2 regions of the Undibacterium sp. CY21W genome follow, and region 2 is predicted to be linked to the other one. Evidence: predicted binding sites of a transcription regulator. Region 2 holds the regulator's gene; the other holds the start of a gene.
The links. The regulator NrdR, encoded in region 2, represses ribonucleotide reductase genes. The targets are predictions, from matches to a motif close to CACNANATNTNGTG.
Positions count from the first base shown of each region.

Region 1: a site for NrdR is predicted at 3,517-3,530, ahead of H8K29_RS07525 (ribonucleoside-diphosphate reductase subunit alpha). Genes of this name have one in related genera too.

Region 1 covers NZ_JACOGE010000002.1:645,254-652,242, reverse strand. The annotation lists gene H8K29_RS07535 (PAS domain-containing sensor histidine kinase) at 1-1,750, shown strand, start outside; gene H8K29_RS07530 (sigma-54 dependent transcriptional regulator) at 1,747-3,186, shown strand; gene H8K29_RS07525 (ribonucleoside-diphosphate reductase subunit alpha) at 3,723-6,635, shown strand; gene H8K29_RS07520 (ribonucleotide-diphosphate reductase subunit beta) at 6,784-6,989, shown strand, end outside.
Region 2 covers NZ_JACOGE010000005.1:227,961-234,949, reverse strand. The annotation lists gene H8K29_RS13390 (ExbD/TolR family protein) at 1-186, opposite strand, end outside; gene tolQ (protein TolQ) at 203-895, opposite strand; gene ybgC (tol-pal system-associated acyl-CoA thioesterase) at 981-1,379, opposite strand; gene H8K29_RS13375 (SDR family NAD(P)-dependent oxidoreductase) at 1,519-2,271, opposite strand; ZMP/ZTP riboswitch at 2,513-2,646, shown strand; gene glyA (serine hydroxymethyltransferase) at 2,792-4,042, shown strand; gene nrdR (transcriptional regulator NrdR) at 4,135-4,608, shown strand; gene H8K29_RS13360 (sulfite exporter TauE/SafE family protein) at 4,623-5,369, shown strand; gene H8K29_RS13355 (D-hexose-6-phosphate mutarotase) at 5,511-6,356, opposite strand; gene H8K29_RS13350 (FadR/GntR family transcriptional regulator) at 6,486-6,989, shown strand, end outside.

The DNA of each region.
Region 1 (6,989 bases), on a different contig from region 2:
GCCGACGCCCTCGTTCTGGCGATCTCTGCAAACCCTGAATATTTCCCGGGTAATCATTGCGATCAGTCTTTTGTTGCTGCTCAATTTACGTAGTACCAAAGATATCTGGGTATTTTCCCATGTGTTTGCCATTGATATTTGTACCGCCTACTTAATTTCCAGTCTGGGCTTTGCGATACTCAAAGTCGTGCACACGCGGCATTTCATTTTGCAACTGCTGTCGCAGATTACGCTCGACATCATCATCATTTCCTTGCTTTATCTCGGTTCCGGCGGCGGGCGTGGAGGCTTCAATATCTTATTTTTGTTTCCTCTGGCAGGCGTTTCAATTCTGGCGCCTTTATTGTGGGCTTTCTTTTTCTGTTCGCTTGTCAGTTTGTTGTTGTTGAGCGAAGGGATGTACCGTTCCCTTGAGTTAGATGATGGCAGTCTGGTTTCTCAGGCCGGTTTATTCGGCGCATCCTATTTTGCTGTGGTGTACGTGGTGAATCGTCTCGCGAGTAATCTTATCCGCCAGGAGCAACTCGCGGCACTGCGTGGGAATGAATTAGTGATGCAGCAGGCGATTAATCGTTTGGTGATCGCGGATATGGATGACGGAATACTGGTGCTTGATCATTCCGGGCGCATGTTTGAAATGAATCCGGCCGCAGAACGTATGCTCGGGGGGAATCTCAAAAAAGGCATGATTGGCGTCAAATTGGCAGATGTCATCGCTTTGCGTCCTATGGTAGACACCTTGGCTGATATCCAGATCCGCAATGCGGGTAAGACGCCCAGAGAATTGGAAGATGAGATTTCATTTGTTTCTATTCCCTGCTACCTGGACGAAAGTAAAGGGAGTGTTTCCGGCTCAGCGATACCGCGCTCAGGTTTTGAACACAGCAGTTTTGGTTTCAGATCAGAACGACCGCATTTTGTCACGCATCTGAAATTGCGGATGATTATCGTCAAGGATGCGAATGAAACTGGTCTGCAGGCATCTGCGAATGATTACACCGTTATTTTTATGCAGGATGTGTCGGATATTGAGAATCATGCGCAGCAATTGAAACTGGCATCGATGGGACGTCTGACCGCCAGCATTGCGCACGAAGTCAGAAATCCGCTGTCGTCCATTTCTTATGCGGCCTCCTTGTTGAACGAAGATATTGCTCACATTGAGGACAATAAAGAGCAGGCCAAACGCCTCTTAAAAATTGTTGACGATAATGTCGGACGCTTAAATCAGTTGATCGAAGATATTCTGAAACTCTCACGTAAGGCGCGCAATGATGTGGAGCCTTATTTCCTGATGCCGCTGGTGCGCCAGTGCGTGCAGGATTTCGTCGAGATAAAACAAGTCGCCCCCGATCTGATCGCCGTTGCTCATGAAGTTGATTTCAAAGTCAGCTTCGATCCTGGTCATTTGACTGAAATCGTTTCAAACTTGCTGTCGAATGCAATCCGGTATGCGAGCGGTCGTTCTGGCAGCATTCGTTTGTATGCCATGATAAATCCTGGCGGCCGGCAGGAGTTGCATATTCAGGATGACGGTCCCGCTATCAGTTTTGAAGTCCGTGCGCATTTATTTGAACCCTTTTATACGACATCCCGGATGGGAACGGGTCTGGGCTTGTATATGGCGCGGGAATTATGCCTGAATAACAAAGCCTTGCTAGATTATGAATATCGTGTCGATCACAGCGATGCTGAAGACAGTGAGCCTAAGGGGCGTTTCGTGATTAATTTTTCTGGATTGAACGCATGAGCAACACTAGCGGCAACACTTGTCCACGCATCCTGGTGGTGGATGATGAGGCGCATTTGCGCGAGTTGTTAGAGATCACGCTGATTAAAATGGGGCTGGATGTTGATAGCGCCGAAAATCTGGATATCGCCAGAGCGCTGCTAGCCAAAAACTGCTATTCGTTGGTGTTGACCGACATGCGTTTGCCCGATGGTTCGGGAATGGAGTTAGTGGAAGAGGTTAATCTTCATTATAAAAATACCCCGATCGCGGTGATTACAGCCTTTGGCAGCACCGATAATGCGGTGATCGCCCTGAAGGCCGGGGCGTTTGATTATGTTTCCAAGCCTGTGGCTCTTGATCATTTACGCAAACTGGTGCGTTCTGCGCTGGAAATAAATCTGGTCAATGCGGAATCCGAAGTGGCCTCCGATGTCTGTGAAATGACGCCAGCCTCGTTTCTGATTGGCTCGTCGCCTGGTATGCAGGACGTCCGGGCACAAATCAGTCGTTTGGCGCGTAGCATGGCACCGGTCATTATTACCGGGGAATCCGGTAGCGGCAAGGAGCTGGCTGCACGAGAAATCCACACATCCAGTTCGCGCGCTGGCAAGCCGTTTATTGCGGTTAATTGTGGAGCAATTCCTGAGACGTTAATGGAAGCGGAATTTTTCGGTTATCGTAAAGGTGCTTTTACCGGGGCGGCAGATGATCGCGAAGGATTTTTTCAGGCGGCGAATGGCGGCACGCTGATGCTGGATGAGGTCGCCGATTTACCGCTGGCGATGCAGGTGAAGTTGTTGCGGGCAATACAGGAGCGCCGTATTCGCAAAGTCGGCGCAACACTGGAAGAGTCCGTCGATGTCAGGATTATCAGTGCAACCCATCAGAATCTGAGTACCTGCGTAGACGAAGGGCGATTCCGGCAGGACTTGTATTACCGCTTAAATGTCATTGAGCTGCACTTGCCGCCGTTGCGTGAGCGTCTTGACGACATTGCCGATTTATCTGCTGCGATATTACGTAAGCTCGCTGGCGGTGATGTCACCTTGTCGCCAGCAGCATTGCAAGCTTTACGTGCTTATGATTTCCCCGGCAATGTCCGTGAACTGGAAAACATACTCGAGCGGGCACTCGCGTTTGCCAACGATGGTTGTATACAAGTGGCCGATCTGGCCTTACGCAATCATAAAAAACTACCAACGGAACAGCATGTTGATGATGTTGTGCAGCCTGAGCAGATCATTACCGGGGCTATATCAACGAAAGATGAAGACGTTTTTTCTCCCCCTACGCTTCCTTGCTCCTTGCCTGAGTATCTGGAGAATATCGAACGCGAAATGATTATGCGGGCTTTGGAGCAGACCCGGCATAACCGGACCCAGGCGGCGGAGCTGCTCGGCGTCAGCTTCAGGCAGTTGCGTTACCAGATACAGAAATTAAAAATTCAGGATTAGTTTTCCCGGGAATTCAATCGGCGCTTGTGCGTTCGCTTTCACGCCGACGAAAGTATTGCCAGCATGTTGTCAGTGTAACTTTGCTTGCGCCCTAAGATCTGCTTCGCCTCGTTGCAGTCTAGTTGAGGATGATGCTGAAAACCGATAGATAAATATCCTTTAAGCGGTGTGACTATTTTCTGTTAGCACTCACTTACTCAGCTTGCTGCAGATTTCTGATCATCTGCGAAAGTCAATCGCTTGCACAAAAAAATTACTGAAAAATTAGCAAATAAAGCGGTTGCACACCTTAGCATCGGGTACTAGAATTAGGGCTATAAATTATTTGTGCACTATATATAGTAGTTTTTCTTGTTTTACCTTTCTTGCTTCACATTCCCCTTTTTCGCAGCAATTGATTTAAAAATGAAGAAATAACACGGCCGTTTTCCGTGTAAAGCTAGTTTGTAATAAGGCGCAACATTCAGTTAACCCGAGCGTTTCATGATCGTCTGAGGTCATGAACGACTCAAGATATCACCGACTCCGGAGGTTCAATGCACTCTTCAATGGAAACATCAACGCCATCTCATTCCGATCTAAGCTCCGCAAGCGGCAACGCCGTTCAGGCGAGTGCTGGCAGCGGATACAGCGAGCACCGGGTTATTCGCCGGAATGGTGCCGTAGTTGGTTTTGAGCCGCAAAAAATTGCGATCGCGATGACGAAGGCATTCCTGGCCGTCAACGGTGGTCAAGGCGCAGCTTCTGCCCGTATCCGTGAACTCGTTGAGCAACTGACTTCGACGGTTGTTGCGGCATTGCTGCGCAGGCAGCCAACCGGCGGCACGTTTCACATTGAAGATATTCAGGATCAGGTTGAACTGGCGCTGATGCGTTCCGGTGAGCATGATGTTGCCCGTTCTTATGTTTTGTATCGTGCAAAACATCAGGAAGAACGCCGCCTGCAACGCGAAGCGCAACAAGCCTCACAGGCAAAACTGCCGCAAATCCATGTGGTTATTGACGGTGAAAAAGTCATCCTCGACATTGAAAAAGTTCGCGCCCTTATTACTGCTGCTTGCGTTGGTCTCGACAAACTGGCAGATGCAGAAGCGATCCTGACTGAAACATTGAAGAACTTGTACGACGGCGTGCCTGTCGAGGAATTGCATAAATCAGCAATTCTGGCTGCGCGCGCTTTGATGGAAAAAGAACCAGCCTATAGCCAGGTGACTTCCCGCTTGCTGTTGCACACAGTGCGTAAAGAAGTCTTCGGCAAAGAGGTGGCTCAGCAGGATGCCGCCGCCGAATACATTCGCTATTTCCCGCAATTTATCCAGAAAGGCATTGCTGCCGAATTACTGGATACAAAATTGGCGGAATTTGATCTGGACCGTCTGGCAAAAGCATTGGTCGCTGACCGCGATCTGCAATTCAGCTATATCGGTTTGCAGACTTTGTATGACCGTTATTTCCTGCATGTCCGCGGCACCCGTATTGAAATGCCGCAGGCTTTTTATATGCGCGTGGCGATGGGCCTGGCGTTGGAAGAAAAAGATCGTAACGCCCGTGCCATCGAGTTCTATCACCTGTTGTCCAGCTTTGATTTCATGAGCTCGACACCGACACTATTTAACTCCGGCACACAACGTTCGCAATTGTCGTCCTGCTACCTGACTACGGTCTCTGATGATCTGGCCGGTATTTATGACGCGCTCAAAGAAAACGCCTTGCTGGCGAAATATGCCGGTGGTCTGGGTAATGACTGGACACCGGTACGCTCACTCGGCGCGCACATCAAAGGCACGAATGGTAAATCCCAAGGTGTGGTGCCGTTCCTGAAAGTGGTCAACGATACTGCGGTTGCGGTCAATCAGGGTGGTAAACGTAAAGGTGCAGTCTGCGCGTACCTTGAAACCTGGCATATGGATATCGAGGAATTCCTTGATCTGCGTAAGAACACTGGCGATGACCGCCGCCGTACGCATGACATGAATACCGCCAACTGGATTCCTGATCTGTTCATGAAGCGCGTGATGGAAAAAGGAGAGTGGACCCTGTTCTCTCCATCCGATGTACCGGATCTGCATGATAAATTCGGTAAGGCATTTGAAAGTGCTTACCTCGCTTACGAAGCCAAAGCGGCTTCCGGGGAAATCGAATTGTCCAAGAAAATCCCGGCACTCGACCTCTGGCGCAAAATGCTGTCCATGTTGTTTGAAACAGGACATCCATGGATCACGTTCAAAGATCCTTGCAATATCCGCAGCCCGCAGCAGCATGTAGGCGTGGTGCACTCGTCGAATCTGTGTACCGAGATCACGCTCAACACTAACGAAAGCGAAATCGCCGTATGTAATCTGGGCTCGGTTAACCTGCCAGCGCACATGAAGAATGGCAAGCTCGATCACGTCAAACTGCAAAAAACGATCCGTACCGCGATGCGTATGCTGGATAACGTGATTGATATTAACTACTATGCCGTACAAAAAGCACGCGATTCCAATCTGCGTCACCGTCCGGTCGGCATGGGTATCATGGGCTTCCAGGATTGCCTGCACATGATGCGCGTGCCTTATGCATCGAATGAAGCGGTGCAGTTTGCTGACACCTCGATGGAAGCCGTGTGTTACTACGCTTATCTGGCATCGACTGAGCTGGCGGAAGAACGTGGCACTTACAGCTCTTATCAAGGTTCGTTGTGGGATAGAGGTATTCTGCCGCAAGACTCGTTGAAGTTGTTGGCGGAAGAGCGTGGTGGTTATCTGGAAGCAGATTTTAGCGAAACCATGGACTGGACTGTGGTGCGTGATCGCATCAAACAATTTGGTATGCGCAATTCAAACTGCGTTGCGATTGCGCCGACAGCAACGATTTCTAACATCATCGGCGTCTCAGCCTGTATCGAGCCGACCTATCAGAATTTGTATGTGAAATCGAACTTGTCCGGCGAGTTTACTGAAATTAACGAACACCTGGTGCGCGATCTGAAATTGCGTGGCTTGTGGGATGAGGTGATGATCGCTGACCTGAAATATTTTGATGGCAGCTTGGCTCGCATTGATCGTATTCCACAAGATTTGCGCGAACTGTATGCGACTGCGTTTGAGATCAGCCCGTCGTGGCTGGTCGAAGCGGCTTCACGTCGTCAGAAATGGATAGATCAGGCGCAATCCCTGAATATCTATATGGCAGGCGCATCCGGTAAAAAACTGGACGAGACCTACAAACTGGCCTGGTTACGTGGTCTGAAAACGACGTATTACTTGCGTACGATTGGCGCGACGCATACCGAAAAATCGACATCGAAAACTGGTGCGTTGAATGCAGTTGCGGTGGATGGCGGTGCGGGTGCATTCAGCGCAGCACCGGTTGCGGCAGCGCCAGCAGTAGCCCCTGAAGCAGAAGGTGCAGCTTGCTACCTTCGTCCAGGTGACCCAGGTTTTGAAGAGTGCGAAGCTTGTCAGTAATGCTGTCGGCTTTCAGGCAGTAACTGACAGAAATACAGAACTAATCAATTGAATTTTCAGCGAACGGTGTGAGCTATCCATCGTTCGCAATGTCCGGCACATTTTTGCTTATGCGCAAAGATAAAGTGTCATCTTGTAAGGAATAAAAATGTTATCTTGGGACGATGAAGCCACACCAGCAGCACCTGTAGCGCCATCAACTGTGCGGCCAGCAGGCAGCGATGTACAAGCTGGTCTGCAATTACAGGAAGTTGCGCTAAATCCAGCGTTGGTCAAGAAAGTCGAATCTGCGAGCGCAGAAGATATTGCGCGTCGTGTGAACGCTGCCGATAAACGTATTATCAATGGACAGAC
Region 2 (6,989 bases):
GACTTCAATATATTCTGACGGCGGCTGTGTCGATTGACCAGCCGTCGGCAAATTGATCACGCTGGGATTAGTCATCGGTGCGCACACCATGAAAATCACCAGCAATACCAGCATCACGTCGATGTAGGGAACAACGTTAATCTCGGCTTTGAATTTGCGTTTACGTTCGCCACGCAGGTAACTCATGCTGACTCACTTTGCATTAACGTGACTGACGCTGAAGAATGTTGGAGAACTCTTCAATAAAAGTTTCAAAACGAATCGCCAGACGATCAATGTCATGCGAATAATGGTTGTACGCCAGCACCGCCGGAATCGCGGCAAACAAACCGATCGCCGTTGCAATCAGCGCCTCGGCAATACCCGGCGCCACCGCAGCCAGCGTCGCTTGCTGCACATTCGCCAGACCACGGAAAGAATTCATAATCCCCCAGACGGTACCGAACAAACCGATGTACGGCGACACCGAGCCGACCGAGGCCAGAAACGATAAATGCGCTTCCAGCATATCCATCTCGCGCTGATACGCGGCGCGCATCGCACGGCGGGCACCATCGAGCATCGCGCTGGCATCGAGCGAGGCTTTATTCGCGTTTTTGACTTTATGGTATTCGCTCATACCGGCTTCAAAAATACGTTCCATCGAACCGGTTTTATCGCGACCGCGACGGTTGCTGGTGGCATCCTGATACAGCTCGACCAGATTGCCGCCGGACCAGAAATTCCGTTCAAAGATTTCGGTCTGCGCACGTGCCTTTTTGATCGCAAACATTTTGCTGAAGATATAGGTCCAGCTGGTCAGAGACACGCCCAGCAGAATCAACATGACCAGTTTCACCAGTACTGAGGCATTGCTGATCAGGCTTAAAAAAGAAAGGTCTTGAGTAACGTTCATATTGAATCAGAGTTGAGAACAACAAATAACAAAGGGTAAAAAGTACATTCTGATCGCCTGGCAAGCGCCAGCAACATCAGGCAGATCAGGCAGAAATTTTTTCCGCGACCACATCCGGGATGACTGCCGGGCGCAAGCTTTCCGTGCCGACGCAGCCGACTTTAATCTTGCCGCTGGCCAGCAAGCGCTCGCCGTACCAGGCTTCCTGGGCAAACACGATCGACGCCCGTCCGAGCTTTTCGACCACGGCGGTGATACGGAGTTCATCGTCGAGTCTGGCGGGTGCATGATACTCGACTGTGCTTGCTTTGACGACAAACATTACCTGATGCGCCTGCGTCATTTCCTGCTGATGGATGCCGGTGGCGCGCAACCATTCAGTGCGGGCGCGTTCAAAAAACTTCAGGTAATTCGCATAAAAGACGATGCCGCCTGCGTCCGTGTCTTCGTAATACACACGCACATTCCAGTTGAAATTATTCATGATGAGCAGCCGATTTTCGCTTTTTTAACTAGGTGTTTTTCATAAACAGGGGGAGTATCTGCCTGTTTCGCCTTAATGTCAGCATAAACAAAGGGCTTTTAAATATACTCCCCCCAGTATTATTTCAGCAAAAATCTGCTCAAACGACGTTGCGTTTGATGTTCAGCGACCCGAAGCCCTGGCAGGTTGGCATCATCTCGATATAGTTGATGTTGACATGCGCGGGCAAAGTCGCAATCCAGTAGGCGGTTTCAGCGATATCGACCGAAGTCAACGGCACCGTGCCTTCATAGACTTTCGCGGCAGCATCGTCATTGCCACGGAAACGCACATTTGAAAATTCGGTACCGCCACATAAGCCCGGTGCAATATTCGTCGTGCGCACGCCGGTGCCCGCCATATCCGCCCGCAGATTTTTGGTGAACTGATCGACAAAGGCTTTGGTCGCGCCATACACATTGCCTCCCGGATAAGCGGTTGAGCCAGCAATCGAGCCGATATTGATAATCATGCCGCTGTTACGCGCCACCATGTCCGGCAAAACTGCCCGCGTCACGGTCACCAAACCTTTTGTGTTGGTATCAATCATGGTTTCCCACTCATCCTGCGAAGCCAGATGGGCGGGTTCGGTTCCTAATGCCAGACCGGCATTATTGATCAACACATCGATTTTCTTCCAGGCAGCAGGCAAATCTGCCAGCGCTTGCAGAATCGAAGACTTTTGCGTCACATCCATCGTGACCGGCAATAATTTGTCTCCCAGCTCTGCGTGCAAAGCAGACAAACGTTCGAGCCGACGGGCGGCAGCGATGACCTGATGACCTTCGCGTACAAATTTACGCGCCATTTCTTCGCCAAAACCTGAGCTTGCACCTGTAATTAATACGATCATGCTGAAATCCTTTATGCCATTGAATGAAAAATGCGCTTGTTTGCCGTGTTTGCCGCGTTTGTCGTAGCCGGAAACAAATATCTGTCAGATATCTATTCTAAGGGCTTTTGCGATGCAGGTCAGAACAGACAGACTGCGACTAAAACGAAAGCAGTTATTTTTTAGCAAAATAACCATATCTATCATGTGCCGATGAGTGGCTTGCCCATTCAAAGCGCATCACGTAAAATCTCAGCACCATTTTGTCTCACGTGACTGGCGAAATTGTGGCTGATCCCGATCAGGGCGGCTGCAAAAGATGGAGATCCATCGGGAAGCGTGAGATGTCGGGGTTACTGTGTTCCGTGATCCCAGCCGTGCGCCTGGGTAGCCTGATGGTAAAAGTAGTGAGGCTGCCTCTCTTCGTCCGCGTCAGACTGACACCTCATTGAAGTCAATCACCAATCTCGTTTACTTAAACAGTTTAATGCGCTTGTTGAATTCACTTATTTAACTCACTCTCACGATAGTCAGGAAAACCATGTTTGCAAAAAACCATACTCTCGCCAATATCGATCCCGAATTGTTCGCGACGATACAATTAGAAAACCAGCGTCAGGAAGATCACATTGAGCTGATCGCGTCTGAAAACTACACTTCGCCAGCCGTAATGGAAGCACAAGGCTCACAGCTGACCAACAAATATGCCGAAGGCTATCCAGGCAAACGTTACTACGGCGGCTGCGAACACGTCGATGTCGTCGAACAACTGGCGATTGATCGTCTGAAACAATTGTTCGGCGCTAACTTTGCGAACGTACAGCCAAACTCAGGCTCGCAAGCGAATCAGGGCGTGTTTTTTGCGCTGTTGAATCCGGGCGACACTATCATGGGCATGAGCCTCGCTGAAGGTGGTCATCTGACGCACGGTATGCCACTGAACATGTCAGGCAAATGGTTCAATGTCGTGTCTTACGGCCTGAACGCACAGGAAGACATCGATTACGATGCGATGGAAAAACTGGCGCGCGAAACCAAACCAAAACTGATCATCGCTGGTGCATCTGCATTTGCACTGCGTATTGATTTTGAACGTTTCGGCAAAATCGCCAAAGAAGTCGGCGCGTATTTTATGGTCGATATGGCGCATTATGCCGGCCTGATCGCTGCGGGCGTGTATCCGAATCCAGTGCCGTTTGCTGACGTCGTCACTTCTACCACGCACAAGAGCCTGCGCGGCCCACGCGGCGGTATCATACTGAGCAATGACGAAGCGATCGCTAAGAAAATTAACTCATCGATTTTCCCTGGTATTCAGGGCGGCCCGCTGATGCATGTGATCGCTGGTAAAGCAGTCGCATTCAAAGAAGCGCTGTCTCCTGAATTCAAAGAATATCAGCAACAAGTCATCAAAAATGCAGCGGCTCTGGCGCAAACACTGACAGAACGCGGTCTGCGCATCGTTTCCGGCCACACTGAATCTCATGTGATGCTGGTGGATCTGCGTCCTAAAGGTCTGACAGGCAAAGAAGCCGAAGCAATCCTCGGTTCCGCACACATGACTTGCAACAAAAACGGTATCCCTAACGATCCGCAAAAACCGATGGTCACTTCCGGTATCCGTCTGGGCAGCCCGGCATTTACCACCCGCGGTTTCAAAGAAGCGGAAGCAATTAAAGTCGGTCATCTGATTGCTGACGTGCTGGATAATCCTAACGATGCGGCAACCATAGAACGCGTCAAAGCAGAAGTGAAAAAACTGACCAGCGCTTTCCCTGTGTACGCGAAGTAATTTCTGGTCGTCATCAAAACGCCACTCAGCCGAGTGGCGTTTTTTTAATTGTCGCTGTCTGACAGACAAACTCACCCACTACGGCTCTATTCATGAAATGTCCTTACTGCCATCATATTGATACTCAGGTCATCGATACGCGTGTTTCCGAAGAAGGCAATGTTATCCGTCGTCGTCGTCGCTGCGCAGATTGCGATAAGCGCTTCACCACATATGAGCGGGTGGAACTGGTGATGCCTGTCATCGTCAAGAAAAATGGCAGCCGCACTGAATATGAATCGAATAAACTGCGCGCCAGCTTCATGCTCGCGCTGCGCAAACGCCCCGTGTCTGCCGAAGCCATCGACAGCGCCATTCAACGCATAGAAGAAAAATTGCTCTCCAGCGGCGAAAGGGAAATCATGTCCGTCCATCTGGGCGAACTGGTCATGCACGAATTAAAACGTCTCGATAAAATCGCCTACATCCGTTTTGCTTCGGTGTACAAAAGCTTTAAAGACATTTCTGAATTCGCCGAGGCGATACAAGAAGTGAATGTCGACAACAAAACTTCAAAAAATAAATAAGCAACATGGAGCACATGAACACCGCCGGCTGGCTGGTTGCCGCCTTTGCGGTTCTGATTACCGGGATTTCTAAATCAGGGCTGGGTGGTGCATTGGGCGGGCTGGCCGTTCCCTTTCTTTCGCTGTGGATTTCACCGCGTAACGCAGCAGCAGTGATGCTGCCTATCCTGATCGCGATGGATATGGTCGGCATCCGCGCCTGGAGCGGCAAAGCCGACTGGCGTGATCTGAAAGTACTGATACCGGGCGCCATCGTTGGCATCGTGCTGGGAACGCTGGCCTTTGGCGTCATGTCCGACCAACTGGTGAAAGGACTGATAGGACTGATCGCCGTCGGTTTCACCCTCGACCGGCTACTACGTCATCGCGGCCAGGCAACGACAGAACAGCGTCCACCACGTATTTTTGGCTGGCTCAGCGGCGTTGGTGCTGGCTTTACCAGCACACTGGCGCATGCCGGCGGGCCACCGGTGATGATCTATCTGCTGTCATGGCGGCAGCCGCGCGAAACCTTCGTCGCGACCACGGTCTTTTTCTTTTCCGTCATCAACCTGGCGAAACTGCCGTTTTACATCGCGCTGGGCCTGTTCAGCGTCGACACACTGACAATGTCCGCCTTACTGCTGCCGCTGGTACCAGCGGGCGTGTGGATAGGCATGCGTCTTTTACAGCGCATCCCGGAACGTCCGTTTTATCTGTTCGCAACCGCAGCGCTCGGGCTTTCCGGCGTCAAACTATTGTGGGATGGATTGATGGCGTAAGTTTATGCCGTGTTTAGGTCGCGAGAGCAATGGCATGCTCCACATTCTGTGTCTGACATCTCTTTGCACCATTGTTTTGCTGTGTACTGTGTCCCAATTCGGGTACGGGTCATCTAAGTAATGCGGTTCCGCACCGCAGGCTTATTCTTCTGAGCATTCCAACTTCATACTAGCGTTCCAGTTTTGTTGCGGCGATAAAATAATGGGAACATTTACACAAGCTGCCTCCACACAGATGAACGCACGCCCTTCATCATCTGCGAGATCCGCAATTTGCCGCGCGCCCTCATCCCAGGGAGTCCATACGACCGTATCGGGAAAACCATGCTTGTCAATTTGCAGCTCGCCAAGACCGGTCTGCAAAATCAGATGGTCTGGTGTTTGCGCATAAATACTGTCAATCGCATTTTTCACAATCAGTTGATTCGCTCCGTTTGCCGCTGCCTTTTCCTGTGTAAGTTTGTTGTAACTGGGGCTATTTGCCAGCCCCAGTATCGTCGCAAATTGCCCTTCTGCGACGCGGAAATAGGTATGCAACGCAGCCTGAAACGACATTGTTTGTACGCCCTCATTCCGCACTTGCCAATCGACCTGTAAGGCCTGGTCGGTTAAGGTGATGCGTATCGTCGCAGTAAATGAATGCGGCCAAAACTGCATACTTTCAGGGGTATCCGTCAGCACCAGTATCGCGCTTGCCGTATCGTCGTTCTGCTGCACATCCTCAAGCCGCCAAATTGCCGTGCGGGCAAATCCATGCTTGGGTAATGGCCCCAAGTCAGCAAACTGAGGAAAGATGAGAGGAATGCCGCCACGCAAAGGCTGACTCTGATCTGGGGAAGAAAGACGACTCATAAATAACTGTTCATCGCGACCGGCCGGTGACCAGGAGGCGATATGTGCGCCTTGAACACGGATATTGCATCGCGCATGATTTTTGGTATGCAACGCTATCCAGTCTGCATTTGTTTTTTTATTGTTGTTCATCATCGATTAATTTTGATTAATTTTGATTAATTCACTTACAACGTCGCCATTTATACGACATCGTATAACATTTAACAGGCGTTTTCCTATACAATCGCGCCAAAATCATCTCTACGGCGAATAGATACTGCGATGGAAAAATCAGCCTTATTTCCCAATAACACCAGAAGAAAACATAAGAGCCTCTCGCAAAGTCTGGCAGAAAATATCACCGAAAAAATTCGTAGCGGCGCCTTGAAACCTGGGGATAAATTACCGACCGAATCCGCCATCATGGAATTATACGAGGTCAGCCGCACTGTGGTCCGGGAAGCAATTTCCCACTTACAGGCCGGAGGCTTAGTACAGACACGTCATGGTATCGGCACCTTCATTCAGGAACCGCCAAGTAATCCGCTGAGCCTGCATAAAGAAGCCATCGTTACGGTGCGTGACGTTCTCGACATTCTGGAGTTGCGTATCAGCCTTGAAACCGAAGCGGCATGGCTGGCAGCATTACGGCGTACCGACGTGCAAATGGCAGAACTCAGTCTGGCATTAAAAGATATTCTGGGACATGTACAACGGGATACAGAATCCGTGAACGCAGATATGCGTTTTCACCAGTTGATTGCGCAAGCAACCGGCAACCGCTAT